Linked DNA regions of Thiosocius teredinicola. The protein of the gene in region 1 binds, or shares a complex with, the protein of each later gene. Links are inferred from orthologs where the notes say so. Each region holds a gene or a part of one and is shown on either strand. Other genes may lie near its edges.

Region 1 (15,846 bases):
TGGACGCACGGGAAGCCGTCATCGATACCGCGCGCAGCCATTTCGAGCTGCCGACCGACAAGAATCTGCGCGTTGTACGGCAGGATGCGCGCGAGTTTCTGGGTCAGCGCAGTCGTGGCTATGATTTGATTTTTGCCGACCTCTACCGGGCCGACGGGGTGCATCCCGACCAGGGCGACGAGGGATTTCTACGTTTGGTGCGTTCGCACCTCTCGCCAGTCGGCATACTGGTAACCAATCAATGGGCCAGCGAATATGCACCGACGCACGATGCATCGCTGAAGCTGGACGGCGCCTTCGACGGTCAGGTCATCAGGCTGCACGTGCAGGGTGGCAATATCGTCAGCTTCGCTTTCAATGGCGAGTTACCCGACCTGCAACGCAACGATTTCTTCGAGCGTGCACGCTCGGCCGGCGCAAAGCTCGATATCCCGCTGGAGAGACAGGCGCGCAACTTGTGGCGCCAGAATGCAGAAACCTTGGGCGTCGGTAGATTCCGCAATCGCACTCGGCGCGATTCGCCCGGCGGGGGCCGCTGAACGGCCCCCACGAGGTGACGCTCGATCAGTAGATCTTGCTCAATGAAAATGCACCGCGGATATCGCCCGTTTTGAATCCACGCGCCTGATCGGTCGGATAGATCTCTTTGATCTTGGCTTCGACCTCCGGCTTGATCTCGGTTGCATGGCAGTTCAGGCAAACTTCGCCGGTTGCGATAGCCTTCATGTAACGGAAGCGGCGTTCCTCTCCGCTGCCGACCAACTCGGCGAACTCGAGCGACTGGACTGGTTCCCCGGCGTTTTTACGTGCCTCGAACTGTTCCAGCACCTCACGCTCCCATTCGTCCGGCGAGTTGCCTGGGTTACGGTATTTCAGGCTGGTACGTGCCACCTCCCAGCCTGATTTTTCCGAGATGTCTTTCGCGATATCCGGCGCCTTCTTCGAGCAGACATCAATCGTGTGCACCGGCCCGCCTTCCTTCATGCCTTTCTGTACTTCACCCTTCAGCGTCGTGCCGAACTCTTTGACCAGCGCGCGCGCTTCATTGAGTTCGGGGCTATCGTCGGCGGCTTGCAAGTGGAAAGCTGCGGCGGCCATAACTACTGCGGCCATCGTCTGAGTGATCTTCATCGTGTCTCCTGTAGATTCGAGCGGTTATCGTCAAGATCGCGCATACTGCTGAAATGCTGGTTCGACAGCATTGATCGAGCGCATTTTCTCGTCGACCATGCCCCTGCGGCAAGTCGGGTAAACGCTAGTGGGCGTTACCGAACGTTCTGCTTGATCTGGCAGCCTATCCGCCGCTGCGCATAAAAACACCGCCGCGACGTGGATCGCCTGCGCCAGTAAATGTCTTGCCGTCCCAACACACCGTATGGGTGCCGCCGAAAAACAGGTTGTGCGATGTCCACAGGCGGTGCGCCGGGTACCAAGCGCTCAGCTTTTGTACGGTTTCATCAGGTAACCCGGGCTCGATATCGAGGTGGTTGCGTTCGAAGTGGATGCGCGGCGAACCGACGGCCTGTTCCGGCGGCATCGAGAAATCAATCAGGTTGCTCAGCGTCTGCAGAATGGCGGTCCGTAGTCGATTTGAGCCGCCAGACCCAATGGCGATCAAGTGGTGCCGGTCTTCCGCCAGCGTCGGCGCCATCATGGAACTGACCCGCACATCGAACGGCCATTGATTGAAACCATGTGGATTCAGGTCTTCCTCGCCCAGCATATTGTTCAGCATGATGCCGGTGCCGGGCAGCAACTCACCGCTGCCTTCACCGTTTGACAGTGTCAGCGAGGCACTGTTGCCCTCTGAATCGATGGCGCTGATGTGTGTTGTGCCGCGATTGTTGACCGGGTGGCCGTCGATTGTGCTGAGATATTCCTCGAGCCAGGCCTTGTGTTGACGGGTACGAGATAACAGGCCGTCGTCTCTTGCCAGGTTGGTGTGCGCCATGACCGAGGCGAGAACTTTCATGTGATCGGGACAACCGAAGGCCAAAGACGAAAAGTCCTGATTGTCCAAGGCGCTCAATGCGAAGTTGATCAGCGTACCGCCGGACGACGGTCCAGGGTTCGTTTCAACCTGGTAGCCGCGATAGCGATGCCGCAGCGGTTGGCGCGCAATGACGGCATAGCTGCGCAGGTCGTCGAGCGAAAGGTGTCCACCATGCGTGTCGCCGTGGTCGACCAGTAGCCGGGCCACATCGCCTTCATAGAAAGGTGCATCGCCTTCTTCGGCCACGCGACGCAGCGTATCTGCAAGGGCCGGTTGGTGGAACAGGGTGTTCTCGCCGCATAGCGCCTCACCGCCGTACAAAGCCTCTGCCTCTGGCGTGGCCCGGTATATGGGGGCGACGATGCTGAAGATATAGGCCTGCAGCGCATTCACCTCCACCCCTTGCTCGGCATATTCAATCGCCGGCGCAAGCACCTCTTGCAGTGGCAGGCGGCCCAGGTGCCGCTGGGTCGAGACCAGCCCGCGGATGGTGCCGGGCGTTGCGATCGAGCCGGCGCCGATATGAAATTCCTGTTGCGCCGTACCGAAATCGGCGGTGATGGGATAGAACGAGGCGTCAGAGGCTTCACGTCGCTGGCGCGGCGTCTGCACGAAAAAATCGTACAGCACCGCATCGCGATCCGCCTCGCGTGCGAGCAGGAATCCGCCGCCGCCGAGTGAGGTCAGCACCGGTTCGACCACGCAGGCCGCAGCGAGCGCGGCAGCCACGGCGTCGAACGCATTGCCGCCGAGTTCGAACATGCGCATCCCGGCTTCGGCTGTTTTTGGATGCCCGGCGGCGATAGCGCCTTTCATGAGTGGGTCCGAGTTCGCATCACCGAGGATTATGCCGGGTGATTACGGCTCGTGCATAGCCAACAAAAAAGCGCGCCCGAAGGCGCGCTTTCCCGAATCGAAAGCGATGTTCTTATTTCTTTTCGGTAGACTTCGCGGCAGGTTTTGTCGTGGTCGACGTGCTCGGATAAGCGTAGCCGCCATAGTAGGGCGCATAACCACCATAGCCGCCGCCGTAGTAGGGATAGCCGCCGCCCCAGCCGCCGTAGCCGGGATAACCGCCGCCCCAGCCGCCGTAGTACGGGTAGCCGCCGCCATAGTACGGTCCGCCGCCCCATCCCCATGGGCCACCGCCGCCCCAGCCGTTACCCCAGCCATTTCCCCAACCGTTGTTCCAGCCGCCCCAGTTGAATGGGCCGCCCCAGCCGCCCCAGAAGGCGCTGGCGCTGGATGTCGCGAGGATGGCCGCTGCGCCGACAAGTCCGGACAACAGCAGTTTGCGAGTTTTGTTCATCGAAAGTCCCTCCCGTTAAGGATTGGTTGATCGTCGTTAATGATCGAATCGAGACTGCGGTCGACGCTTGCCGGTCTTGTACTGCTTGTTTCATACCCGCTGCATCCGATCGCCGTGAGGCACATCGGATGTCACCGAATATTCAATCCGTTCCTACGCGATCCGCAGCCGCAGTATAGCTTTGCGTTGCGCTAGCCTTGAACCCCGACGTTGCGGGGCGCTGGCGGTATTGTTTCAACAGGCGCTGACACTGCCGCAAGCTGAAATCAATGCCGTAACGCTCAGCCAGGTGCGTCTGCAACAGCTTGCCTTGCCACTTTTTGCCTTCCAGCCCGAACATCGTGGGCGGTTGGCTCAAGTCGGCTTGCAGACGCTTCCACTCATCACCCGACAACTTCGGCGGACGCCCAGGACTGGTTTCGTCCATCAGGCCGTCGAGACCGTTGTCGGTGAAACGCTTACGCCAGCGTTCCAATGTTCGAGTGTGCTCCCCCAGCCACTCGGCCACTTGGTTCGGTCGATGTCCTTCGGCGATCAACAGCACGCATAAAGCACGGTAACAAAACCTCTGTTCCCGCGACGCGCTGACATGTTGCCGAACTGCATTGCGCAGTTTGGCGATTTCGGATGTATCCATGTTCCTTTCTTCCCGGCGCTATCGGTGACGCCGTTCGTTTCGTCCGATTCAGTATGTACATAGATTCGGATGCTGCTCAGTCCAAACTGGGGATAAATTGACCCCGGTCAGGAAATCAGGGCCTAATGAGAAGTATTGCGATCAAAACGCATATTTCAGTTTGTCTGTCACGAGGTATGGGTGTGCTGGAGTTCGTATTTTTTGATGAGCGACCACTGCAGGGTTTTGTCGATTTTCTACAGGCAAAACGAGTTTCGCACGAGCGCAGCGATGAAGACGAGACGTTCGTGGTTGCCATTTCTGAGGATACCGACGATGCCTTGCTCGAAGAGATCGAGTCGCACTACGACGAAATGATGGCGTTCAACCAGAGCCTGTTCGAGGCCGAAGACGGCACGGTCGATACGCACAGCGCGGGCGTCGTGTTGAATCTTAAATCCGGCGAAACTGTCTACGCACAGGTCGATCCTTTACTTTTGGGCAGGGTCATGGAAGTGCTGACGCCACAGGAGTTCGGCGATGTAGTCAATGCCATCGTGGATGCGGTAGAGAATCCGGACAGTCGGCCGTTGTGTAAACGTACCTGATTTACCAATTATCGCGACAGTCGCCGCCGACAGTCTTTACTCGTTGGCGGGTGGGGCCACCACCGTTGTTGTTGACTGTTCGCTGTATTTCAGGCGCTGCGCGCGTTTCTTCTCGACCAGGTCGATATATTCCTTCGGCGTCATCGATGCGCCGGTCTCCGGACGCTTGGTCGGCAGGTAGTAACCGGCGATGGCCGCAACCAGGATTGCGATCAGCAGGATGTAGACGTTGGTTCGGTCTCGGTAGCGCGCCATAGCCTGATCTTAGCAGTGTCGGTAGCGTGGCGATAAGCGGTGTAAGTCTGCAGCGCGATTACCAATCCGCGATGAACAGCGGGCCATGTGCGGTCTCGGTGCGCCGGATGGTTTGCTGAAACAATTCGGACAGCAATTCGCTATCGCCCAACGCATCTCGATCGCCCATGTGCCATTGGCCGTTGCCATCAAGAATCAGCCAGCGATCGCAGACGCGATACGCGAGATTGAGGTCGTGCATGACCAGCATCATGGCGCGCGACGCCGACACGCAGTGTGTGCCGACCGCCTGCAGCGCCGCCGTTTGCTGCGCCAGGTCGAGGTGATTGATCGGCTCATCGAGTAACGCGAGAGGTGCCTGCTGAGCCAGCAGGCGGGCGATCTCGACGCGCCGCAACTCGCCGCCGGACAGGCTATTGAGGGCGCGCCGTTCAAATCCATTCAGCCCGACGGCGGCAAGCGCATCGCGTGCGAATTGCAGATCGTTCTCGCTTTCCCAGGCGAGCGCCGACAGGTGGGGGTGTCGGCCGGTCAGCACCGTATCCAGGACGCTGCCGCCGAATGTCGGATCGCTATGTTGAAGCAGGGTCGCCACGCGCTGTGCACGTTGGCGCGGACGCAGTGTGGCGATCGGTGTCCCGGCAAGCAGGATCTCACCTCGCTGCGTACGGCGCAGGCCGGCCAGATGATGCAGCAGCGTGGACTTGCCCACGCCGTTGCGTCCCAGCAGCGCCCAGGATTCGCCTACCTCGATACACAGGTCGAGGTCGGTGCACACGGTATGGCCGCCGATTTCCACCGTCAGTTGTCTGGTCTCGAGCAGTGTCATCGACGACCCCGGCGCGACAGCAGAAACAGGAACACGGGCACGCCCAACAGCGCGGTCAATACACCGACCGGCAGTTGCATTGGGCTGATCAGGGTTCGCGCCAACGTATCGGCAACGCTGAGCAGGGCGCCACCCAGCAGCACAGCGGCGGGCAGCAGCACGCGATGATCGGTGCCGCCGAGTGTACGCACCAGGTGCGGTGTGATGAGCCCGACGAAACCGATGGCGCCGGCAATCGAAACTGCCGCCGCGGTCAATACGGCGCTGACGAAATACAGCTCGATCCGCAGACGCTGAGTATCGACGCCCAGCGCTGCAGCCTGCAGCATGCCGTGAGTCGCGATATTGAGATCGCGGGCGCGCAGCAAGGCCAGCAGCAGGCCGATGGTCAGCACCGCCCACGCCAGGCCGGGCCTCGTCGCATTGGCCAGGTCGCCCATCAGCCAGAACAGCATGCCGGGCAGGTGGGTCGCCGGGCTGATGCTGAGCACGAAGCTGATCAGCGCCGACCAGCCGGCCGCTACCACCACGCCGGTCAACAGCAGGTGTTCGCTGCGCCAGTCGTCGCCGTGGTGGGTCAGGCCGAAAACCAGCAGCGTGCTGGCCAGGGCGCCGACAGTAGCCACCGGGGCGTACCAAGCGGCAGGCAGGGCGACCAGCATGGCGATGAGGACGGCGATCGATGCGCCACCCGAAACGCCCAATATATAAGGATCGCCCAGCGGGTTGCGCAGCAGCACCTGCATCAAGGCGCCGGCCAAGGCCAGCAGACCACCGACCGCGAAGGCGCTGAGGGCACGCGGCAATCTCAATTGATCGACGATCAGGTCATCGGTGCTGCCGTCGTTGGCGACCAGGTGGTGCACGATGTCGGCAATGCCGATATCCACGCTACCGTTGACAACGGCCATCCCCAGGCCGATCCCGGCAAGGACAAAACTGAGCAATAGCAGAACAGCGGGACGGAAGGGGGGCATCAGTCTCGTGATGCCTCGCCGCGAGTCTGCTCAGGCATCGGGTTCGACGGGAGCATCGCCGCGCAGGCTGATGATCGGCCAGCCCTCGGCGCGTGCATAGTCGGCGAGCTGACGGTCGGGATCGACCGCGACGGGGTGGGTGACCCGCTCGAGCAGCGGCAGGTCGTTGTGTGAGTCGCTGTAGAACCAGGCTTCGTGCAAGGATGCGCCGTGTGCGCCGAGCCAGGCTTCGAGGCGTGTCACCTTGCCTTCGCGAAAACTCGGTACGCCGGCGACTGCCCCGGTGTAGCGATCGCCGGCCTGTTCCGGCTCGGTGGCGATCAGGTGGGGAATGCCGAGGCGCTCGGCGATCGGCGCCGTCACAAAGGCATTGGTCGCCGTGATGATCATCAGGGTGTCACCGGCCGAGCGATGGCGATCGATCAGTTGTTCGGCGGCCGGGGTGATCAGCGGCTCGATCTTTTCGCGCATGAAACGGCTGTGCCAGGCATCGAGCGTGCTGCGCGGATGCTGCGAGAGCGGCTTCAATGAGAATGCGAGGAATGCCATGATGTCCAGGCGGCCTTCTTTGTAATCCTCGTAGAACTGGGCGTTCTGCTGTTCGTAAGACGCGCGGTCGACCACCCCGATCTCGCCCAGAAACTGGCCCCAGAGGTAGTCCGAATCGCCTGCCAGAAGCGTGTTGTCGAGATCGAAAATTGCCAGGGCCATTGCAAATACTGCGTGTGCGTCATGGTGCTGTGAGGATCGCCCGGACTATACAGGATTTCTTTTATAAGCAATAGCTTATGCAGTTTGCTCGCTTGCCGCAAAGGTGCCGGCTGTGGAAGAATCGAGCGCAAGCGAACGTTAAATTTTGGTTTCAGTTGTGATTGACGCGGACGGTTTTCGGCCAAACGTGGGGATTATCCTCTGCAATGACCAGAACCGCCTCTTTTGGGGGCGTCGCGTAGGTCAGAACGCATGGCAATTCCCGCAAGGCGGCATTAACCCCGACGAGACCCCGGAGCAGGCGATGTACCGGGAACTCCACGAGGAAGTCGGCCTTTTGCCGGAACATGTCGATCTGCTCGGCTCGACGCAGCGCTGGCTGCGGTACCGTCTGCCGAAGCGTTTCATCCGGCGGCATTCCCACCCGGTCTGCATCGGCCAGAAGCAGCGCTGGTTTTTGCTCCGTGTACACTGCTGCGAGAACGACTTCTGTCTGGATTCGTGCGACAAGCCCGAGTTCGACAACTGGCGTTGGGTGAAGTACTGGCAGCCGGTGCGCGAGGTGATCTACTTCAAGCGTCGGGTTTACGAGCGCGCGCTCGAAGAACTGGCGCCGCTGCTGTTTCCCGACGGTGTGCCGGCGCGTCCACAGACCAATTTTCTCCGTCAACAACGTCGCTGATTGTCCGTAGAACCTCGGCCTTCGCCCCGATTGTCTGGGAGATGGCCGGCTGCGGCAGGTGATTGCCTGTCTGAGGAACTGTTGAATCCATGCTCGAGCTGTTGCACCGCATCGTCAAAGAGGTAAACGCCGCGCCGGATCTGGAAAAGGCGTTGTCAATGATCGTGTCGATGGTCAAACAGGCGATCGGCTGCGACGTCTGCTCCGTGTACCTGACCGACCCGGACACGCGCACTCATGTGCTCGCCGCCACCGACGGTCTGAACGCCGAGGCGGTCGGCAAAGTCGCCCTGCCGTTGGGCCGTGGCCTGGTCGGCCTGGTGGCCGAACGTGCCGAGCCGCTCAACCTCAGCGATGCGCCGTCGCACCGGCGGTATATGCGCATCACCGAGACCGGTGAGACCCAGTACAACGGATTCCTCGGTGTGCCGATCATCCAGAATCGCAAGGTGCTCGGCGTGCTGGTCGTGCGCCAGCAGGCGCAGCGCGAATTCACCGAAGACGAGGTGACCTTCGTCTTCACCCTGGCGGCACAGCTCGCCGGCGCCATCACCTTTGCCCAGACCAGCGGTGAACTCGATGCGCTGACCACTCAGCCGCGTATGGGACGCTATCTTGAAGGTCGCGCCGGCAGCACGGGCGTGTCGATCGGCGAAGGCGTTGTCGCCTACCGCGCCGCCGATTTGGACGCCGTGCCGGATCGTCAGGCCGAAGATATCGATGCCGAATGCAAGGCGTTTCGTGACGCTGTCGACGCGGTTGAAGACGACCTGCGTACGCTCAAGGCACGCCTGAGCGGTGAGATACCGGAAGAGGACATCGCGCTGTTCGATGCCTTGCTGCTGATGCTCGGCAGCGACACCCTGGTCACCCAGACCATCGAGCTGATCGAAAAGGGAGACTGGGCCCCGGCGGCGCTGCGTCAGAGCATCGATGCGCATGCCCAGGTATTCGAAAACATGGAGGACATCTACCTGCGTGAGCGCGCATCGGACGTGCGTGACCTCGGTCGGCGCATCCTGATGCATCTGCAGAGCGACAGCCCGCGCAAGGTCGAGTACCCGGCGCAGACCGTGCTCGTCGGCGAAGAGGTCAGTGCGATCCAGCTGGCGGAGGTGCCGCACGATCGTTTGGTCGGCGTGGTCTGTGCCGCCGGTTCGAGTTCCTCGCACGTCGCGATTCTGGCGCGTGCGATGGGGCTGCCGGCCGTCATGGGCGTCAGCAACCTGCCGGTCGCGCGCGTCGAGCGCCGCGAGCTGATCGTCGATGGTTACCGCGGGCGGGTCTATATCTCGCCGCCGCAATCGGTGCGCCAGGAGTACGAGCGCCTTGCCGAAGAGGAGCGGGCACTGACCGCCGAGGCCGAGGCGTTGCGCGGTCTGCCGGCCGAATCGACCGACGGCGTTGCGTTTCCCCTGCACTTGAACACCGGCCTGGTCAACGAGACCAACAACATCGGCAACGATGATTTTGCCGGTATCGGCCTGTACCGCACCGAGCTGCCGTTCATGGTCCGTGACCGTTTCCCGGCCGAATCGGTGCAGGTCATGAATTATCGCCGGGTGCTGGAAACCTTCGCCCCCCGGCCAGTGATTCTGCGCACGCTCGATATCGGCGGCGACAAGCCGCTGCCGTATTTCCCGGTCGAAGAACAGAACCCGTTCCTCGGCTGGCGCGGCGTGCGCATCTCGCTGGCGCATCCAGAGATCTTTCTGACCCAGGTGCGCGCGATGCTGCGTGCCGCGGTCGACCTCGACAATCTGCAGATCATGCTGCCGATGATCAGCGGCGTGGCCGAGGTCGATGAACTGAAGATGTTGATCACGCGTGCCCACGACGAGTTGCTCGAAGAAGGCTACAAGGTCTCGATGCCGAAGATCGGCGTCATGATCGAGGTGCCGTCGGCGGTGTACATGATCGAGGAACTGGCGCGTCGGGTCGACTTCGTGTCGGTCGGCACCAACGATCTGACGCAGTACCTGCTCGCCGTCGACCGCAACAACTCGCGGGTGGCCGAGCTGTATGACGATCTGCATCCGGCAGTGTTGCGCGCGCTCGAACAGGTGGTGCGCGGCGCGCGGGTGTTCAACCGGCCGGTGGGAATCTGCGGCGAGCTGGCCGGCAACCCGATGGCAACCATCCTGTTGATGGGCCTGGGCGTCGACAGCCTCAGCATGAGTGCCGGTAGCCTGATGAAGGTGAAGTGGGTGGTGCGCAGTATCAGTGTGTCGCGTGCACGGCAGCTGCTGCATGCCGCACTGCGCATGGAAGACGCGATGCAGGTGCGCCGATTCATGGAAGGCGCGCTCGACGATATGGGTCTTGGTGGCCTGTTCCGCCCGGGTCGGTGAGTTCCGGCGAGAGCGTGCTTGCGTTCGGCACTGGATTTGTCGCTTTTTGATACCCGTCAACCGCAGCGGGCATGTTGTGGCGCACAATGATTCTTTAGATGACGAACCTGGGGGAAAGGGATAATGGGAGATTCGGTAGTCAACGTTGACAGTGCCAACGACGAAAATAAGGAGAAGGTCGAGAACCCGCAGGTTTTCGACGGCGACCTCAGCAAGCTCGATAAGACCGCGCGCCGCGAGCTGTTTCGCAAGAACATCTACCCGTACAGCACCAAGCTCGGCCGCAAAGACTACGAGGCCTTCAAATACGAGCTGCAGATCGAGCTGTTGAAGCTGCAGAACTGGGTGCGCGATACGGGCGAGCGCGTACTGATCCTGTTCGAAGGCCGCGATGCGGCGGGTAAGGGCGGCACCATCAAACGCATCATGGAGCACCTCAATCCTCGTGGTGCACGCATCGTGGCATTGGAGAAACCGTCGCCGCGTGAAGCCGGTCAATGGTATTTCCAACGCTATATTCAGCATCTGCCGAGTGCCGGTGAGATCGTGTTGTTCGACCGCTCCTGGTACAACCGGGCGGGCGTTGAGCGTGTCATGGGTTTCTGTTCGTCCTCGGAATACCTCGAGTTCCTGCGTCAGACGCCGGAGCTCGAACGTATGTTGGCGCGCAGCGGCATACGTCTGTTCAAGCTGTGGTTCTCGGTCAGCCGCGGCGAGCAGCTGCGCCGCTTCAAATCCCGTGAACACGACCCGTTGAAACAGTGGAAGCTGAGCCCGATCGACTTGGCATCGCTCGACAAGTGGGACGACTACACCAAGGCCAAAGAGGCGATGTTCTTCCACACCGATACGGCCGACGCTCCCTGGACCGTGATCAAGTCGGATGACAAGAAGCGCGCGCGCATCAATGCCATTCGTCACTTGTTGAACAGCATTCCGTACGACAACAAGGATGAAAAGATCGCGTGTCCGCCGGATCCGCTGATCGTCGGTACCGCTTCGGACATCTACGAAGACGGCGAACATACCCAGTTGAGTTAATCAGCGTTCATAAGCAGGAAGGGCTAAGAACATGAGCGAACACTACGAACGGCATGCCGTGCAGGTCAGTAATGCCTTTATGGACCTGCTCGATGAGAATGCCAAGGCGGCGATCACGGAAGAGCACCGCAATGAACTGGCGATGCTGGTCGAGGCCGCGATCAGTACCGCAGTGCTGGAGGAGATGGAGCGGGCGGCCGACGAGGTGGCAGCGCTGTCAAAGCGCTTGCGTCAACACGCAGAACACTACGACAAGGCGTGATCTCGGCTCGGCCGGTTGGGTGAGGCGCACGCTTCACCCAACCGCGTTGAGTGCACCGCACTTCAAACATCGACAGGCTGGTCAATAATAGACCCATGGCCGTCGTTTCCTTCGAAATCAGAAGTTTCTACATTCAGCCGGTTATCTGGCACTGCGAGGTGCGATGATCGGGCGTTTCGTCCTGCCCGTTATCCTGGCCGGCCTGGCGTATGGCTTCTGGCGCAGCGATGTATTCGGCGATATCGCTGCCGGCGTCGCCATCTTCCTGTTCGGCATGTTGTGTATGGAGGAAGGCTTCCGCGCCTTCTCCGGCGGTGCGCTCGAGCGCGTATTGCGCGTCAGCACCGACAAGACGTGGAAGAGCCTGCTGTTCGGCATCGTGACCACGACCATTATGCAGTCGTCGTCGCTAGTGTCGGTGATCACCATCAGCTTCATCAGTGCCGGTCTGCTGGGCCTGGCCGAGGGCATCGGCATCATCTTCGGTGCCAATCTCGGCACGACCACCGGCGCCTGGATCGTCGCCGGCTTCGGCCTCAAGGTGAACCTGTCGACCTATGCCATGCCGATGCTGGTGTTTGGCGTGGTGTTCATCCTGCAAAAGCCGCGTGCACTCAAAGGCATCGGCTGGATTCTGGCCGGGCTGGGTTTCCTGTTCCTTGGCATCCATTACATGAAGGTCGGTTTCGAGGGTTTTGCCGACCAGCTCGATCTGACCCGGTACGCCATACCGGGCATCAAAGGGCTGTTGTTGTTCACGCTGTTCGGCATGCTGGCGACTGTCGTCATGCAGTCGAGCCATGCCACCCTGGTGCTGATCATCACTGCGCTGGGGGCCGGGCAAATCACCTATGAAAATGCCCTGGCGCTGGCGATCGGCGCCAATGTCGGCACGACGATTACGGCCGTGCTGGGGGCGCTGAGTTCACCGATCGACGGCAAGCGGCTCGCGGGCGCGCATCTCATCTTCAATATCGGTACCGGTGTCATCGCGTTGGCCTCGATCAGCTACCTCGTGCTCGCGGTGGACGCGATTAGCGGTGCGGTCGGGATACCGAGTGACGATTACACGCTCAAGCTGGCCGTGTTTCATACCCTGTTCAACGGCATTGGCGTCTTGGTCTTCACGCCGTTGATCCGCGCGCTGGAACGGATGTTGACCCGGTTCTTGCGTGGTCCACGGGTCGAGCGCGACATGCCCAGGTACCTCAGCGAGGCCGCGTTGGCGTTTCCGGACGTGGCTTTGCCGGCGCTGCGCCGCGAGACCCAACACCTGTTCAACAACGCGTTCTCGATCATCGCCCATGGCGTTAACCTGCGCCGCGCCGATATCAGTTCAGACAAAGATCTCATGGCGTTGCTCGACGAGCCCGGAGAGCACATCGAGATCGACATCGACAAGCAATACGAGCTGATGATCAAAGACATCTACGGTGCCAACGTACTGTTCTACACCCGTGCATCGGCGAACATGGACGATGAAAAGTCCCGCAAGATGCAGGGGCTGTGGCAGGCCAATCTCGACATCGTGGCCGCGATCAAGGCGACCAAGCACCTGCGCAAGAACGTCGAACGTTACACCGGCGCGCCGAACCGCTACATTCGGCGGGAATACAACCGCTTCCGTGCGCGGATCGGTGAATTGCTGCGCGAACTGGCGGTGCTGCGTGCGGCCGATGATGAGGCTGTCGCATTACTGTCACTTGATGCGATTAAGGTAGACATTGCGGACAACTATCGCTTCAGTCACCAGATCGTCGACGGATTGATCCGGGACGGCGCCATCACCGCCCAGATGGCCACTTCCCTGATGAATGACAGTCTCTACGTGAACGAAATCATGGCGCGTCTGCTGAGCATGGCGAAAGGTTTATTGGCGTCGTCTCCGTCCATGGACGAAGTGACCCCCGACCTCTCGCTGACCCCGGAAGAAGTCGAACAGATGGTCGATCAGCACCGGCGCGAGGCCCCAACCGTCGAGCGTCAGGAGCGATCGCAATGAAAACCATGAAGCTTGTTGCAAAGATTCAAAGGCTGTTGAAGCGCCCTCCTGAGGAGATGCGCCTTAAAAAGCTGCGTAAGACGATCAAGTCTCTCAAGGACAAGCAGGAAGAACTCGAGGACAAGCTCAAGCGCACGCGCGGCAAGCACGCCCGCGAGAAGCTCAAGCGCAAGATCGATGTACTTTACGCCCAGCGCTGCAAGGGTGCCGAGGTGTACCGCGGGCTGAAGAAACAGACCGAGGCACAGCAGTCCTGACGTCGCTCAACCGGGGTCATTGTGCAGCAGCTCGCTGCGCTTGAGCAGTGGAGGTACCAGCGGTGCCTGCACAAACAGGCTGAAGATCACCACGCCGAACGCGATTGATTGTACGGTCCACCAGTAGGGCAGGCTGACCGGCAAAGACAGACACAGCGCTAGCACCACGGCGCCGCGCAGACTGCCCACGACCAACACTTGCTGGTAACCGCGCGGTACATCGTCTATCCACGGCAAACGGTTGATCAGCGGCGCGGTGCCGAACACACCGGTCGCGCGCGAAATCAGTACGGCGACGATTCCGATCAGCATGGCGAGCCAGCGTTGCTCAAACATGGCGAAGGTGACCGTTACGCCCATCAGTAGAAAGACCAGTGCCTCGGCGACGTAGACGTTGAATGCCCAGAAGTTGTCGACGAAGCTGCCGCGTTCGTCCTGAAAGTCGTTGTGGATCACGCGCCCCATGATCAGGCCGGTAATCAATACCGCCATGACGCCGGAGACCTGCAGGATCTCATTGGCTACCAGGAATGCGGCATAGGCCGAGATCAGGCTGACCAAGGCCTGTTGAATCGAGTCCTCGAACAGCCGCGAAACCAGCAGAAAAGCCAGGCCTACCAGCAGGCCGATAAAGATACCGCCGAAAAACACGACGGCGAACGATGCGACGGCATCTGCAACCGTGATGTGTTCTTGCGGGTACATGGCGATGTACAGCACGATATTGAACATCACGATGGCGGTCGCGTCGTTGAACAGGTCTTCTCCTTCCATCAGGATTCGCAAGCGCTTGGGTACGCCCAGCTTGGCGAAGCGTGCGGTAATGGGCGAGGCGTCTGTCGCCGCCAGCACGGCGCCGGTCAGCATCGCGGCAATCCATGGGAATCCTTCCGGGTGACCGATGCCGATATACACCAGCGACGCGGTGACCAATATAGAGAGCAGCAATATCGGGATCGACAGCAGCAGGATGACGAACAGGTTCTTGCGCAGCATCAGCGCATCGATCTTGAATGCCGCTTCGAACACCAGCAGCGGGAGAAACACGTAGAAGATCAGGTCGTGGAACGACTGGTGACGTACGCCGGTATCGATGTCGAACCACAGCAACAACTCCGAGCCGACAAAGCCCGTGGCCACCAGCAAGGCGGCAAACGGCAGGTTGCGGCGCTCGGCGAAGGGGCGCAGCATCAGCGCCACGAGCAACAGCCCGGCCAGCATCATGATGGTGTGACTGATGCCCATGCGCTCCGGGCCTAGCCCGTCTTTTTGTCGATACCAGGCCGCAACGGCGGCACCGGATGAAGCTGATCGAGTCCGATCGACAAGCCGCTCTCCTGGATCACCCGTGCGTGTGCGCGATTGAGCTCACTCGGGGAGCGAACGCCGCAGGCATGGGCGATAACGCCGACTTCGTTGATCATGTTGCGCACATAGGCGGCGACCCGTTCTGCCTTGTCGGGTGGGTAGAGACCGCGTTGCAGACGCTCATCGTGTGTCGTGATGCCGGTCGGGCAGGTGTTCTTGTTGCATTGCAGTGCCTGGATACAGCCCAGCGCAAACATGAAGCCACGCGCGCTGGTCACGAAATCGGCGCCCATACACAGGGCCCAGGCAATGTCTTCTGGGTTGATCAGCTTGCCCGATGCGATGACTTTCACGCGCTCGCGCAGCCCGTACTCGGTGAGCTTGTCGACAAGGATCGGCAGGCTCTCGCGCAACGGCAGGCCGACCGCATCGATCAGCGGCATCGGCGCCGCGCCGGTGCCGCCTTCGGCACCGTCTATGGTGATGAAGTCCGGCGCAGAATCCGCGCCGCGTTCGACGATCTCGCTGAACAGTTCGTCGAGTACGGCGGGTGAGCCGACCACGGTTTTGAACCCGGTGGGTTTGCCGCCCGCGTTGCGCACACGCTCGATCATATCCAACAGGTCGGTATTGTTGCGTACATCG
Region 2 (15,890 bases), 3.7 Mb from region 1 along the record:
GCCTGTCGCGCGCCTCTTCGCTAACGCTGCGGTCCGCGTAACAGCAAGCGGGTGCGACGCTTCAACTGCCGGATATGCCGCCAGAAACGCGTCGCTGACGGCGCTGCCTGCAGCGTATGCGCCTGGCCGAGCTGCCCCCCGACCAACAACGCATCCGGTACCCGTTGGCGGATGGAGCGCGCGACACTGCCGGTCAGGCCCGGCTCCGCGGCCACGCTGACCCAAAGCACATTGATCGAGAAATCCATGTTGGCGAAAGCCACGCGTTCGCCGAACGATGCACACACGTCGCGGATCGCCTCGGTGACCTGATCGCGACACAACGCCGAGCGCGCCCCCAAGCCCGGGATCAGCATCATGAAATCGGCCAGGGCCCGGCCTTCCTCATCACGCACGGGCGCCACCTGCCACAACGGTTGGGCGGGGTTGAGACACGCCGCACGAGCCGGAGGTTGAGCCTTTCGATCGAGGTCACTCATGTCTAGACATCCTAGCCGGATTCACCAATATCGCCATAAATGGCGGCGCACGTCATACCAATACATCAGCCGCGAGTAGGCACTTACTTGCGCGTCTAACCCCATTTTTGGAAAGGGTGGGTGACAAAATTTCGACTAAAGACGCCCGCCAATCGGCCGACCTAAAAGCAGGGGAACAAACTGTCTTTAGGGACTCGCTTTTGGGGGAGCGAATGGAACAAAGCGAAATGAGTGAAATCGATCAAAACCTGCTGCAACAAGTGCCGTTCGGAATGCTGACGCTGGATACCGACGGCGGCGTTGTATGGGTCAACGAAGCCATGTGCAATATGCTCGCAGTGCAGGACTCGGAACTGCTCGGCAAGTCGATTGCGCAACTACCGGAACACGTACGCAACCTGCTCGAACCCGGGCCCAAGTTGTACCGCATGCCCACCGACCATCGCTGGGTGTGCCGCGAACTGATTGGAAACGATGGCTCACAACGCCTGTTCATCGTGGCCGACGTCTCGCTACAGGAACAACTTGCCGAAGAGAACGCACGCTTGATGCAACAGGTCGAAGACCTGAAGCTGACCGACGAGCTGACGGGGTTGGCCAACAAACGCGCGATCACGCAGGCCCTCGACCTACACATCTCGCGCAGCCGGCGTTACCAGAATCCGCTGAGCACGGTGCTCGTGCATGTCGACCTGTCTGCGTTCAACGGCGTTCAGCCTTTGTCGACCGACCCGATCATCCTGGCTGTATCGCAGTTCCTGCGCGACCGCCTGCGTTGGGTCGACCAGATATCACGCTGGGAAGACAACACCTTCCTGCTGGTACTGCCGGAAACGACCGAAGAGGATGCGCGCGGCCTGGTCGACAAGATCCGCGATGAGCAGGGCAGCATCCAGTTGCCGGAAGCCTATACGGAACTGATGCCGCAACTGGCGTTCGGTGTTGCCTGCTGGAAGAAAGGCGATGACCAACGCACCCTGCTGCGCAGCACGCTGCAAAACATGCAGGAGAGCAGCGGCGCTTGATAGCCGCGTGAGCGGCGATGACGACACAGGCGGTTGACGAACAGGAAGGTCTCGGACGCAAGGACCTCAACCGCATCGTCGCGCGCTTTCTGGCACTCGGTGATCAAAGGCTGGCGCGTATTCGCGCCAGCCTGACCCACGAACAAAGCAACTTCTTCGATCTGCTGCCGCTGCTGTGGCACGTCAATCACCCGACGATGCCCGGCTTCGTCTCGTCCGACACACCGTGCGGCGTCGCCGGTTTCCGCCCGGATCGGATGCAGATTCTGCTCGCGCGTCGCTATGCGCGCGGCTTCAAGGAAGACAAACGTCACCACCAGGAACACGCCATACTCGGCCTGTACCTGATGGGCAGCATGGGCAGCCTCGGCCAAACCGTCGGCAGCGATCTCGACTTCTGGCTATGTCACACCAGCGATATCGATGCGGCTGGACTGGCCACCCTGCGACGCAAGGCAGAACTGTTGGAGCAGTACGCCTCGAGCATCGGCCTGCACGCCCATTTCTTCCTGATGAACGCCGATTCGTTCCGCGGCGGCGTAGTCGAACAGTTGTCGAAAGAAAGCAGCGGCCATACGCAACACACCTTGCTGCTCGAGGAGTTCTACCGCACCGGCATCCTGCTCGCCGGCAACCCGCTGATGTGGTGGATCGTGCCGCCCGAGCAGGAAGCGAACTACACCCAATACACGCAACGACTGGTCAGCAAGCGTTTCATCCGTGCCGATCAGTGGCTCGACTTCGGCGGCCTGCATACGCTGCCGGCCAACGAATTCTTCGGCGTCGCCCACTGGCAGTTGTTCAAGGGGATCGATGCACCGTACAAGTCGCTGCTGAAACTGATGTTGCTCGAGGCCTACGCGGCCGAATACCCCAAGGTCGACTGGCTGTGCCTGGAGACCAAGCGCGTTATCTACGAAGGGGGCGACGCGGATGTCGACCGGGTCGATCCCTATCGGCTGATCCTCGGTCGCATCACCAAGTACTTCACCGAACGCAACGAGCTGGCACGTCTGCAACTGGCGCGCCGTGCTTTCTATTTCAAGGCCGGGCAGCTGCTGGCGCGATCCAACCTGCTGATGGACTGGCGTCGCGAACAGATGATCAGGCAGTGCAACGATTGGGGCTGGGGGGAGAACGAGATCCGGCAACTGGATACGCGTGCGGAATGGAAACTGGAGCGCGTCGTCGAAGAACGCGAGGCACTGGTATCGGAGCTGTCGCGCAGCTACCGCCTGCTGACCGAGTTCGCCCGCGAACTGGATGCCGACGCCGAGTTGAACCAGCAGGAACTGGCGCTACTCGGCAGAAAACTGCACGCCGCACTCGACAAGCGGCCCGGCAAGGTCGACCGCATCAACCCCGGCATCTCGCGCGACCTGTCGGAACGCACGCTGTGGCTGCGCAAGGTGCCGGGCAATCCTGCGCGCTGGCAGCTTTTTCTGCACCCGCCGGAAGACATGCCCAACACACCGGTCAAGAGCTGCATCAGTCTGGTGGAGATTCTTACCTGGATGCATATCAACGGCATCTGCGAACGCAGTACGCAGATCCACTACCAGCCGAAGCCACCGGGGTACGGCGAACCGGAGCAGGACAAGATTCTCAAAACCCTGCGTAAACGTTTTCCGCGCACCCTGCCCGAAGACCACGATCTGACGGCGTACGCCGACGAGGCACAGGGCAAGCAGTCGATCTGGTTCATTAATGTCGGCCATAACCCGCTGGCAACGCTGGCCGATGCCGGCTATCAACTGATCAGCGAACGCGTCGACGCCCTGAGCTTCAGCGGGGTACACGAGTGCCTGGTGGCGAACATCGAACACGTCTACCTGACCAGCTGGGGCGAGGTGATCGTCGAACGCCACCCACAGGGCGGAACCGGCTTGCTCGATTGCCTTTGCCGTTACCTCAACCTGTTCTCGCCGCACAAGCACAAACCGGGCTCGATCGCGGTCTACAGTTTTTCGTCGACCCGCGGCGGCGCGATCGCCAACCGTGTGGCGCGCTTGGCGCAGTCGGTGTGCAGCACCTTCCACCAACTCGGCGAGAATGCGCGCTACCTTCTGCGGATCAGCGACCAGTTTCACGAGATTCGCTATCGCGACGGTCGATACGACTGGTCGCCGATCGGCGAACTGGACGCGCTGTATGACTACCTGGCGCATCCGCAGGACGGCTATGTGCCACTGCGCATCGACCGTATCAGCATGCAGGATTCACCCCTGCCCACGCTGATCAAACGCAGCGAACCCGGGGTGATCCAGGTCTTCTACGAATTGACCGATCGCGGCATCCACCTGTATTTCTTCGACCAACACGGTGCCTTCACCAGTCAATGGATGTCGGGCGCCGACGAATACCATCTGCTGATCCACCAACGCCGCTTCCTCGATGCGGTGATCGAGAATCGTTTGCTCGGACCGCGCGGTGACGGCGCGGCGCAACGCCCCGACGTCAGATTCACCCGCATTCATCGGGTCGCATCGGGGGATCTGCAGCTCAGCATCATGAAGGTGCCGCCGGCAGCGGGAGACGACTACGTCGAACTGGTGGTAACTGTCAGTCCGCGCTGTCGCATCGAAGACGGTTTTCGTCTGCGCCTCGGCCAGCAGTCGTTCGACTCGCAGCAACTGGGCACATCACTCTACCCGCAGGTCGCCAGCCAACTACGTCGCCTGCGACGCAGCAATATCGACTACCCGGTGTACCTGACCGGCATGAAGTCGTTCGACAACAGCGGCAAGAGCAGCTGCAGCCTGATCGACGTGTTGCATTTCAAGCGACAAGTGGAACAGCGTCTCGCTGAGGCAATGAGGTCCGGAACCAAATTGTGACCTGTCGGTCAACGTGCCTGCGAGGGTGCGGGTAATCTCCCCAAGCATTCGAGAATCGTTGATCACCGCGAGGGGCGACAAGCATGCAGATTCGAACAACCTTGGTTGCGGCGACCGCCATCAGCCTGATGGTTGCCGGCTGTGGTTCGACCAGAGAACAACAGGGTAATGTGATTGGGGCGGTCGCCGGCGGTGTGCTCGGCAGCCAGATCGGCGGCGGCAGCGGCAAGGTGGCAGCGACCATCGTCGGCACCCTGCTTGGCGGATACATCGGCGGCAACATCGGTCGACGCATGGACGAAAGCGATCGCTATCGCGCAGGTGAGGTGCTTGAATCGACGCCGACCAACCGCAGTTCTACCTGGGAGAACCCGGACACCGGCACCAACTATGAAATGACGCCGACCCGTACCTATTACGACGATTCGACGCCGTGCCGCGAGTACACGACCGAGGCATGGATCGACGGCCGCAAAGAGACGATCTACGGCAATGCCTGTCGCAAGGCCGACGGCACCTGGCAGGCATCCAACTGAACTGCGCCGGTCATCTGCCCGGCTGAAAACCCGCTGCCGAACGGCCATCGACAGGGACCGACCATGCGCGGCTGATGCGCTTCAGCCGCCTTGGGCGGCAATAGGCTCCACCATGGCGAGCAGCTATACTGCCGGCCTTGAGTCTTTCTGGAGCCGGGTATGATTCGACGCCTCTTGATCACCACCAGCCTGCTGATGTTGCTGCTGACTTACGGTTGCGGCAACAAGGGGCCGCTGTACCTGCCGCAAGACGGTGAGCCGGCCTCGACCGAGCAAGACAACGAGCCGTCGGAATAGCGCACCATGGATCATTTCCAGTATCGCGACGGCGAACTGTTTGCCGAAGACGTGCCATTGCGCGCAATCGCGGAGCAACACGGCACGCCTTGCTACGTCTATTCGCGCGCTACTCTTGAACGTCATTGGCGTGCATTCGATAACGCGTTCGGCACGCACCCCCACCTGGTGTGCTACGCGGTCAAAGCCAATTCCAACCTCGCCGTACTGAATGTGCTGGCACGCCTGGGCTCGGGTTTCGACATCGTGTCCGTCGGTGAGTTGGAACGCGTGCTGGCAGCCGGCGGCGACCCGAGCAAGGTGCTGTTTTCGGGTGTCGGTAAACAGGAGCACGAGATGCGGCGCGCCCTGGAGGTCGGCATCCGCTGTTTCAACGTCGAATCAGCAGCCGAGCTCGAGCGCCTCGACCGAGTTGCGGGCGAGATGGGCACACGGGCGCCGATCGCGCTGCGCGTGAACCCCGATGTCGATGCCGAGACCCATCCCTATATCTCGACGGGTCTGAAAGAAAACAAATTCGGCGTGTCGGTCGAAGATGCGCTTGGGCTGTACCGCCGGGCGGCACAGATGGCCAACATCGAGGTCTCCGGCGTCGACTGCCACATCGGCTCGCAGCTGACCCGCATCGACCCGTTTCTCGATGCACTCGACCGCGTCATGGCGCTGGTCGAACGCTTGGCCGGCGAGGGCATCGCAATCGACCATCTCGACCTGGGCGGTGGACTGGGCGTGCGCTACGACCAGGAAAAGCCTCCCGAACCCGACGCCTATGCACGCGCCCTGCTCGACCGCATGGGCGATGCACGCTACGAGATCTTCATCGAACCGGGACGCGCGATCGCGGCCAATGCCGGCGTGCTGCTGACCCGGGTCGAATACCTCAAGCGCAACGAAGGCAAAGACTTTGCCGTGATCGATGCCGCGATGAACGATCTGATTCGCCCGTCGTTGTACCAGGCGTGGCAACAGATTGTCACCGTCGAACAGGCACCGCAGGGCACGCCTGCCAGCTATGACCTGGTCGGTCCGATCTGCGAAACCGGCGATTTCCTCGGCAAACAACGGCCGTTGACGCTGCAGCAGGGCACGTTGCTTGCGGTACGGTCCGCCGGCGCCTACGGTTTTACGATGGCGTCGAATTACAACACCCGCCCGCGCGTGCCCGAGATCATGGTCGATGGCGAACAGATGTTCGTTGTACGCCGCCGGGAAACGGTTAGTGAACTGTATGCCGGCGAATCAACCCTGCCGACCTGAGAGGCCCATCCGTGGAACGCGTCCCCGAACCGGAAGAACTGATGAACGACATCGAGCAGGCGCTGGCGTATGCGCGTGCCGATTTCAGCGAGGCCAACCAGCTGTTCATCACACTGCTCGAAGACATCGCCGGCAACGATGGCTTATCCGGGGCGTTGCTCGACCTGGGCTGCGGCCCGGCCGATATCCCGCTGGAACTGGCACGTCGGCATCCGCAGCTGCGGATTGACGCACTCGACGGCGCAGCGGCGATGCTCGACCTGGCGCGCCAGCACCTCGACGAAGACGAACAGGTTGGATCGCGCATCCGCCTGATGTGCGAATACCTGCCGTGCCCGGCGCTGCAACACAACAGCTACCAGTCGGTGGCGTCGAACAGCCTGCTGCACCACATGGCCGACCCGGCGGTACTGTGGCAGACGATCAAGGAATGCGCGGCGCCCGGCGCACATGTCGTGGTTATGGACCTGATGCGACCGCACTCCGAGTTGGCCGTCGACGCACTCGTTGAGACCTATGCGCTGAATGAACCGGATGTGCTGCGGCGCGACTTTCGCAACTCGCTGTTCGCGGCCTACTCGCTCGACGAGGTCGCACAGCAGTTGACCGATGCCGGCCTCGATTCGCTGAGCATCGCCGGCGTCAGTGATCGCCATCTCGCGGTGACCGGCACCCTACCCGCCTGAGTCTATTCAATCGGCTGCGCCAACTATCGGCGCTCGGTTTCTCGCCGCCGTCGGCCGACGGCGTTATATTCATAGCATGATGCTTGAATTCACCAAGATGCACGGGCTGGGTAACGATTTCGTCGTTATCGACGCGGTCAACCAGCAGTTAGTGCTCGACGAGACCCAGGTGCGCGCCCTCGCCGACCGGCGTTTCGGTATCGGCTGCGACCAGGTGCTGCTGGTCGAACGCCCGCGTCATCCGCAGACGGAGTTCTTTTACCGCATCTACAACGCCGACGGTGGTGAGGTCGAACAGTGCGGCAATGGGGCACGCTGTTTCGCCCGCTTCGTCGCCGACAAGGGCATGACCCGCAATCGCGAGATTGCAGTAGGTACCGCCGCCGGCAATATCACCCTGTATCTCGAAGACGACGACCAGGTGCGGGTGAACATGGGCCGGCCGCACCTGACGCCTGAAAATATCCCGTTCGAGGCCGATGCCCTGGCCGACCGCTATGCGATCGCCGTCGACGGGGAAACGTTTGAAATCGGCGCGGTATCGATGGGCAACCCGCACGCCGTGCTGCTCGTGGAGGATACCGCGAGCGCCCCCGTAGAAACGCTCGGACCCGCGCTGGAAAGGCACCCGCGCTTCCCGCAGCGCGCCAACGTCGGCTTCCTGGCCGTGCGCGACGAAAACCATGTCGATCTGCGGGTATACGAACGTGGTGCGGGCGAGACCCTGGCCTGCGGCACCGGCGCGTGCGCCGCCGTGGTTTATGGCCGGCAGCGCGGCTTACTGGCGGAACGCGTTGCTGTTCGCCTGCCCGGCGGAACGCTTGTGATAAGCTGGGCGGGAATCAACGAGCCGGTGTGGATGACCGGGCCCGCGGTGAGCGTTTTCGACGGCCGCGTAGACCTGCAGGCACTGACAGCGGCGCGTTAACCGCCAACGGTAAAGACGAGATGCCCGCAACCTTGATGGAAGGCCGCCCATGAGTCTGCAACCTGATGATGTCGCTCAGTCGGCAGATGAACGCGAAGAAGAGATCGCGGCATACCTGACGACCCATCCGGATTTCTTCGAACGCCATCCGGACGCCCTCGCCGCGATCGATATCCCGCACCCCACCGGCGACGCGGTATCGCTGATCGAACGCCAGGTGCGCACGCTACGCGACCAATCGGGCAACTACCGTCGTCAGCTCGAAGACCTTGTCACCGTAGCGCGCGAAAACGACGCCTTGGCCAAACGCCTGCACCGTTTGACGCTGGCGCTGATCGAAACCCATTCTTTCGACGAAGTGCTCAATACCCTGCAAGATGAGCTGCGCGAACAGTTCAAGGCCGATTCGGTCGAGATGAAGCTGTTCGCTACCGAACAACTCGACGCGCACGCGCATGAGCCGGGCCCGGCCTTGTTCAAGGACTTCCTCGATCGCGCGCGCCCCAACTGCGGCAAGCTCGACAAGGAGAAGCTCGAGTATCTGTTCGGCCCTCAAGCCGGCGAAACGGGGTCGGCCGCATTGATCCCGCTGACTGCGCCACCGCTGGCCGGCGTATTAGCAATCGGCAGCCGCGATCCGGAACGCTTCCACGAAGGCAAGAGCGTCGATTTTCTTCAGCGGCTGGCCGAGGTCGTCAGCGCGACCCTGCAGTCAGCGTCCAGCCCCGGCGTCTGACCCGACCCGTGTCCGACGGCGACAGCGTTTCTTCCATCACTGTCGAAGCACTGCCGGCGCTGCGAGGGTTTCTAGACTATCTGCACTATGAACGCCGCCTGTCGCCGCGCACGGTCAGCAGCTATCGGCGCGATCTCGATGAATTCCTCATCTGGGTAGTCGATCAGGGCCTTCCCGATCCATCCAGGGCGGACAGCCAGCACATTCGCGCCTACGCCGCCTACCGACATCGACGCGGACTCTCGCCGAAAAGCCTGCAACGCCATTTATCGGCGATACGCGCCTTGTATCGCTACCTGCTACGTGAAAGCGCGGTCAAAGCCAATCCTGCCGAGGGCGTACGTGCGCCGAAAGTCGAACGACACCTGCCGCAGACGCTCGACGTCGATCAGCTCGGTCGGCTGTTGGACATCGCCGGCGACGCCCCGCTCGACCTGCGCGACAAGGCGATCATGGAACTGTTCTATTCATCCGGGTTGCGGCTATCGGAACTGGTCAGCCTGAATACCGCCGACGTTCAGACAAGCGACGGCCTGCTCGAGGTGCTCGGCAAAGGCGGCAAGACCCGCCGCGTGCCCATCGGCCGACTGGCGCGTGAGGCGATCGATGCCTGGCTGTCGACACGGCCGGCACTCGCCGCCGACGGTGAAACCGCATTGTTCGTCAGTCAGCGGGGTTCGCGCCTGAGCGCCCGCTCAGTCGAGGCGCGCCTGCGCCAACGTGCCATCGAACAAGGCATGCCGCGCCACGTTCACCCGCACATGCTGCGCCACTCCTTCGCCAGTCACCTGCTCGAATCCTCCGGCGATCTGCGCGCCGTACAGGAACTGCTCGGGCACGCGGATATCAGCACGACCCAGATCTATACCCATCTCGACTTTCAGCATCTCGCGCAGGTCTACGACCAGGCGCACCCACGCGCCAAACGCAAGCGCTGATCGGCGTTATTTGCGCGCGCAAGCGTGCGAAGCGGGTTCGCCGCGTCCTTCGTGCAACTTGCGACATTCCGCTACAATGACCCGTTCTTTCAGCGTCCAGGATAGGCAGTGGAAAAGATTCGCGGTACGACCATTCTCTCGGTACGACGCAACGGCAAGGTAGTCGTCGGCGGCGATGGCCAGGTCTCGATGGGTAACACGGTCATGAAAGGCAATGCACGCAAGGTGCGCCGCCTGTACAAGGGCCAGGTGTTGGCAGGATTCGCCGGCGCCACCGCAGATGCGTTCACCCTGTTCGAACGCTTCGAAGGCAAGCTCGAAAAGCATTCCGGTCACCTGACCCGGGCCGCGGTCGAGCTGGCCAAGGACTGGCGCACCGACCGCATGCTGCGCCGTCTCGAGGCGTTGCTCGTGGTGGCGGACAAGGAGGCCTCGTTGATCCTCACCGGTACCGGCGATGTCGTCGAGCCGGAAGACAGCCTGATGGCCATCGGCTCGGGCGGCTCTTACGCCCAGGCCGCGGCGCGCGCCATGCTCGATACCACCGAACTGGGCGCGCGTGAGATTGTCGAACGCGGTCTGCAGATTGCCGCAGACATCTGCGTGTATACCAATCACAACCTCGTCATCGAAGAGCTGGACTGCGATGCCTGAATTTACCCCTGAAGAAATCGTTCGCGAACTCGACAAGCACATCATCGGCCAGCAAGAGGCGAAACGCTCGGTGGCGATTGCCCTGCGCAACCGCTGGCGACGCACCCAGGTCGAAGACACCCTGCGCAACGAGATCACACCGAAAAACATCCTGATGATCGGCCCGACCGGGGTCGGCAAGACCGAGATCGCTCGCCGCTTGGCAAAGCTTGCCAACGCGCCCTTCATCAAGGTCGAGGCCACCAAGTTCACCGAGGTGGGCTATGTAGGCCGCGAGGTGGATTCCATTGTGCGCGACCTCGCCGATGCCGCGGTGAAAATGGTGCGCGTGCAAGAGATGGAAAAGGTGCAGGACGTCGCCGCTGCCGCGGCGGAAGAACGCGTGCTCGACGCGCTGTTGCCTCCCGCGCGCACCAGCAGTTGGGAAGACGAAGCGGTTCCGGTGCGCACCGAAGGCGGCAGCACGCGCGACAAGTTCCGCGACAAGTTGCGCAATGGCGAACTCGATGAGAAAGAGATCGAGATCGAAACCGCCGGCGTGAACATGGGCGTCGAGATCATGGCCCCGCCCGGTATGGAAGAGATGACCAGCCAGTTGCAAGGCCTGTTCCAGAACCTCGGCGGCCAACGCATGAAGAAGCGTAAGCTGCGCATCAAGGATGCACTGGCACAGATCCGCGACGAAGAGGCCGCGAAACGGGTCAACGAAGAAGACCTGAAGTTGCGCGCCATCGAAACCGTCGAGCAGCACGGCATCGTCTTTCTTGACGAGTTGGACAAAGTCACCAGCCGCAGTGAATCCCACGGAGCGGACGTGTCACGCGAAGGTGTACAGCGCGACCTGCTACCGCTGGTCGAGGGCTGTACCGTGTCGACCAAGCACGGCATGGTGCGCACCGACCACATCCTGTTCATCGCTTCCGGCGCCTTCCATCTGAGCAAGCCGTCTGACCTGATCCCGGAGCTTCAGGGAAGGCTGCCTATCCGCGTGGAATTGTCGGCGCTTTCGACCGATGACTTCGTGCGCATCCTGACCGAGCCGGATGCCTCATTGACCGAGCAATACCAGGCCCTGATGAAAACCGAAGGGGTCGAGCTACAGTTCACCGACGACGGCATTCGACGCATCGCGGAGATCGCCTGGCAGGTCAACGAGAAAACCGAGAACATCGGTGCGCGTCGCCTGCACACGGTGATGGAACGTCTGTTGGAAGAGGTTTCGTTCATGGCGCCGACCTACGCCGGCCGCACCATCACGGTGGACACCGAGTACGTCGATAGAAACCTGTCTGAACTGGCAGCGGACGAAGATCTCACCCGCTACATTCTTTAACGGCTATTCGATCCGGTATCCGCTCGTTCAAGCGGATACCGCAACATCCTACTGCGCCGGTGTCTGACCGGCTTGCGGCTCCATCGCCAACGCGTCAGCGGCATCGACCTTGTCGATCAAGACACCCAACGCCTCGAGCAGGCGATATTGCGCCAGCAGATGGTCAGCTTGCGTCTCGACGATCGCCTGTTGCGCCGTCAACACCTCGTTCTCGGAATTCAGCAGATCGAGCAGTGTACGCTGGCCAATGCGGAACTGCTTGCCGTACGCATCGCGGGTGGCGCGCGCAGCCTCCACTTGGCGTTCGAGCAAGGGGAGCTGGGCGCGGGTCGCCTCGAGGGCAGCCCATGCCAGGCGGATACTTTCTTCCAACTGACGAACCGAGCGGTCACGAACATCTTTGGCCTCGTTGATGTTATAGGCCGTGGCGCGCTTGCGGGCGGCATCCGCACCGCCGCGAAAGAGGTTGTAGCGCATGCGGATCATCGCCGTGGCATCGTTGTCGTGACCTTCCACACCACCGATGTTGTCGTTCAGGTTGCCGCCGACTTCGAGGTCGAAACGCGGATAGAAGAACTGCTTGGATGCTTCATGCTGCGCCTTGGCCGCTTCGATATCGGCTGACGCCGTCTGCAGCACGGGATTGTTCGCCTGTGCGATCTCCATCGCCTGCTCGAGCGATCCCGGCAGCGCGTCGCCTACGGGATCGGCTGCAGGGTAGCTCTCGGCCGGCGCTGCACCGACGACGCGATAAAATGTGGTTTGTGCATCCTGCACGTTGACGTCGGCCGCAACCAGATTGACCTCTGACAAGGCGACGCGCGAGGTGACCTGGTCGAAGTCGGCACGGCGGCCGACACCGGCATCGCTGCGTGCGCGGATCTGTTCTTCGATGCGTCGATGGATATCGAGACTTTGTTGCGAGATATCCTGCAACTGCTGGTAGCGATTCAGATCGACGTAGGCCTGCACCGCCTTCATCGCGGTCGACTCACCGACCGACATCAGTCTGGCCGCCGCGGAATTCATACGGGCATTTTGGCGATCCACTTCGCTGCTCGTGCCCCAACCATCGAACAACATCTGGCGTACGGTCAGGCCGAGTTCGCGTCGTTCAAGGTCGTTGGTGTGGCCATCATTGGCCCGGGTGGTGGGGTTATCCGTGTGCTCGTGTCCGAAACCGGCATTGAGATCGATCGATGGCAGATAGCCGCCTTCGGCCTGTCGGACTTCTTCGCGGCGCGCCAGCCACTGGTTACGCGCTTCCGCCACATCGGGATTGGTCGTCAAAGCGGAACGAACGACGTCCGTCAAAGCACCCTGTTGTGCCTGGGCCGATGACCAGCCGACCAGGACACACATGAACGACGCGCATCCAACCGCGCGCAACCGAGCTCCATCCATCATCAAATTCACACTTTTTTGTTTTGGCAGACTTCACAAAGCGGGCCGGCAATCGCGAGGTTGTCCTAGACAACATCCAAGCGAATCAAACACCTACCGGCCGCCTCCCTTGGCGCGGCATCATGCCACATATCGAACATTGGGCAATAATGTCCGGAAACACTTTGATGGATGTCACCTTTTGCTCAGTCGGTCTGCAGATTGTTGCTCGTCAGCAGGCTGTCGATGATCTGTTGATCGTTGGATCCAAGCACGCTCAGATCGACATTCTGCAACACGATGGTCTGATCTTCGGAACCGGCCGAGTAACCTGCGCTGAATCCACCATTCGAGCTGACGTGTACGACGCCGTCGCTACCCGATTGCTCAAAGTGTAGATAATCCGTCAGGTCTCCGCCTGCTTCGCCGCTGAGCAGGTCCTGCAGGTTCAGGACATCGCCCTCGGCGAGGCTGAAGTTGGTCACCTGATCGACAGCGGGGCTGCCCGCGGTGCCCTGGTAGCCGTCGTTCCAATAGAACTCGTCGGCACCGCTGCTGCCGGTCAGCACGTCGTCGCCAACACCACCATCGACAGTCGGCAGCGCAGCGCTGACAAGCAGGCTGGTTGCCGCAGTCGCCGCCGCATCGACGCCGATATTGGTAACGACCGCGGTTGCCGTATCGGTGCCGCCGTTGCCGTCACTGATCGTATAGGTGAAAGAATCCGTCGCGACCTCGCCGGCGCCAAGGCTGTCGAACTGACCGTTCGGGTCGTAAACGAACGAGCCGTCATCCGAGATCGTCAACAGGGCACCGGAGGACAGGGTGACTGTCTGGCCATCGGTCACGGCATTGCCGTTTACCTCGATCAAGGTCAACGGGTCGCCGTCCGGATCGGAATCGTTATCCAGCAGGTCGTTCGGTGAGGCAGCGGGGATCGTCAGCGTTTGATCCGCCGACAGGGTGTATTCGGTATTGGCCGACGCAGGACCCGAACCGGAGAAACCGGCCAGGAAATAGTCGGAGCCATCGCCTGTGCGATTCACCGTGTCGATGGATTCGAATCGCACCTCGTTGAACACCAACGCACCGGTATTGATGTTGAACGTGCCGATATTTCCTGTGCTGAGCACAAAGGTGCCTCGGGCGACCTCGTGGCCATCGTACAGTGCCACCCAACGCCCCTGCTCACCGCCGTCTTCATTCGCGAACAGGCGTTCAACACCGAACCGCGCCTGATTCATATTGCCGGCGAACTCCAACGTGATCGATTCCGATTGGCCCGTCGTCCGATCGAACTCTATCTGCTGCGGAACCGTCTCCAGGACAGTTCGCGGCGTGCCCGCCACACCCAGGTTGTTGCCTTGCTGGAACAAGGTACCGGGGCTGCCGTCGGCGTCGCGCGCAACAATCGTGGTCTGTTGGCCCATGCTGTCGATTGCAGTCCAAGACGTGCCCAGCTTACCCAACGCCACGCTGTATGGCGCGGCGTCAGGATCATCGACGGCAACCGGCGGGACACCGATCGGCGTCAGGTCGAGTGTCGCGGCATCGCTAGCCGGGCCCGAGGTATTGCCGGCCGCATCTGTCAATGTAGCGGTGACCGAGATGGTGTTGCCGTCGCCCGGGCTGGGGAAGGTCGTCGCCACGGCGCCGGCAGCAATGTCGGCCGCCGTCAGCACGATTGTGGTGGTGTTGCTGCCGTCGCTCACGGTCAGGGTATCTCCGGCAACGGCGTCGCCCGGCAGCCCGATCTCGACGTCGATATCACCGCTGAGCTCGCTGCTGTCGATGATGCCGTCGTTGTCGGCGTCTTCGGTGATCACCACGGTGGGGGCCGAGGGTGCGGCCGTGTCTACCGAGTAGGGCCGCGACGTGGTCGCGGTGGCTTCGCCGTTTACATCGCCGGTGGAGGTTGTCACCGAGGCATCGACGGTGGTGTCCGGATCCGCGGCAAGCGCACTGCCCGGCACATCGATGCTGAACGCGCCACCGGCGACGGCTCCCACGTAGTCCAACCCATTCACGGTGATCGTCACGATGTCGCCATCGGTAACATCGCCACCCACCGTGCCCGTGATGGCTACCGTGGCACCGGCTTCGGCGGCGTTGAGTACGTCATCGGCAGCGATCGGATCCAGGGCGATGCTTGCCGTCGGCGGCGTGGTATCGACCGTGTAGGTTTGCGTAGTGGTGGCAGTGGCTTCGCCATTGACGTCGCCGGTACTCGTGGTAACGCTCGCATCCACGGTCAGATCGGGATCGCTTGCCAACACGCTGCCGGGCACATCGATGCTGAAAGCGCCGCCACTGACGGTACCGATGTAGTCGACGCCATCGATGGTCAGCGTGACCGTATCGCCATCAGCAACGTCGCCACCTACCGTGCCGGTGACAGCGACCGTGCCGCCCGCCTCCGCCGCGTTCAATATGTTGTCGGGCGTAATCGGATCAAGCGCGATGCTCGCCGTCGGCGCGGTGGTGTCTACCGAATACGTCTGGGTGTCGGTCGCTGTGGCCTCACCGTTGACGTTACCCGTGCTGGTGGTAACGCTGGCATCGACCGTGCTGTCCGCATCGGCCGCCAAGGCGCTGCCCGGCACATCGATGCTGAAGGTACCGCCACTGACCGGCCCGGTGTAGTCGGCGCCACCGATCGTCAGCGTAACGATGTCGCCATCGGCAACGTCGCCACCTACCGTGCCGGTGACAGCGACCGTGCCGCCCGCTTCCGCCGCGTTCAATATGTTGTCGGGCGTGATCGGATCGAGGTTGATGCTCGCCGTCGGCAGACCCGTATC

Evidence for each region.
Region 2: the proteins of B1781_RS17960 (region 1) and dapF are in contact, whole or in part, in a solved structure (PDB 5YGU), measured with the Escherichia coli proteins. The link is inferred for Thiosocius teredinicola from one-to-one orthologs.

The regions. Positions count from the first base shown.
Region 1 is NZ_CP019936.1:3,781,663-3,797,508, reverse strand. What follows is about bases 6,405-9,217. They hold B1781_RS17960 (RNA pyrophosphohydrolase), read left to right. Parts: upstream 6,405-7,455; coding sequence 7,456-7,980; downstream 7,981-9,217. Other genes in these bases: ptsP (phosphoenolpyruvate--protein phosphotransferase), read left to right, coding at 8,070-9,217; B1781_RS17965 (histidinol-phosphatase), read right to left, coding at 6,618-7,298; B1781_RS17970 (FecCD family ABC transporter permease), read right to left, coding at 6,405-6,587. Also shown: B1781_RS18010 (fused MFS/spermidine synthase), read left to right, coding at 1-539; B1781_RS18005 (Tll0287-like domain-containing protein), read right to left, coding at 565-1,131; ggt (gamma-glutamyltransferase), read right to left, coding at 1,295-2,809; B1781_RS17995 (hypothetical protein), read right to left, coding at 2,922-3,302; B1781_RS17990 (helix-turn-helix domain-containing protein), read right to left, coding at 3,445-3,939; B1781_RS17985 (hypothetical protein), read left to right, coding at 4,122-4,526; B1781_RS17980 (hypothetical protein), read right to left, coding at 4,563-4,781; B1781_RS17975 (ABC transporter ATP-binding protein), read right to left, coding at 4,840-5,610; more of B1781_RS17970, read right to left, coding at 5,607-6,404; more of ptsP, read left to right, coding at 9,218-10,331; ppk2 (polyphosphate kinase 2), read left to right, coding at 10,455-11,372; B1781_RS17945 (hypothetical protein), read left to right, coding at 11,404-11,634; B1781_RS17940 (Na/Pi cotransporter family protein), read left to right, coding at 11,798-13,636; B1781_RS17935 (hypothetical protein), read left to right, coding at 13,633-13,893; B1781_RS17930 (cation:proton antiporter), read right to left, coding at 13,900-15,138; B1781_RS17925 (FMN-binding glutamate synthase family protein), read right to left, coding at 15,150-15,846. UniProt on the Escherichia coli protein: Master regulator of 5'-end-dependent mRNA decay.
Region 2 is NZ_CP019936.1:105,458-121,347, reverse strand. Bases 6,263-9,119 are described here. They hold dapF (diaminopimelate epimerase), read left to right. Parts: upstream 6,263-7,193; coding sequence 7,194-8,045; downstream 8,046-9,119. Other genes in these bases: xerC (tyrosine recombinase XerC), read left to right, coding at 8,790-9,119; B1781_RS00510 (DUF484 family protein), read left to right, coding at 8,095-8,781; B1781_RS00520 (class I SAM-dependent methyltransferase), read left to right, coding at 6,443-7,117; lysA (diaminopimelate decarboxylase), read left to right, coding at 6,263-6,431. In the rest of the region: B1781_RS00545 (hypothetical protein), read right to left, coding at 21-479; B1781_RS00540 (sensor domain-containing diguanylate cyclase), read left to right, coding at 707-1,504; B1781_RS00535 (class I adenylate cyclase), read left to right, coding at 1,522-4,341; B1781_RS00530 (RT0821/Lpp0805 family surface protein), read left to right, coding at 4,425-4,877; LPS translocon maturation chaperone LptM, read left to right, coding at 5,037-5,174; more of lysA, read left to right, coding at 5,181-6,262; more of xerC, read left to right, coding at 9,120-9,719; ATP-dependent protease subunit HslV, read left to right, coding at 9,828-10,373; ATP-dependent protease ATPase subunit HslU, read left to right, coding at 10,366-11,706; B1781_RS00490 (TolC family outer membrane protein), read right to left, coding at 11,755-13,068; B1781_RS00485 (retention module-containing protein), read right to left, coding at 13,296-15,890. UniProt on the Escherichia coli protein: Involved in the succinylase branch of the L-lysine biosynthesis and in the biosynthesis of the pentapeptide incorporated in the peptidoglycan moiety. Catalyzes the stereoinversion of LL-2,6-diaminopimelate (L,L-DAP) to meso-diaminopimelate (meso-DAP).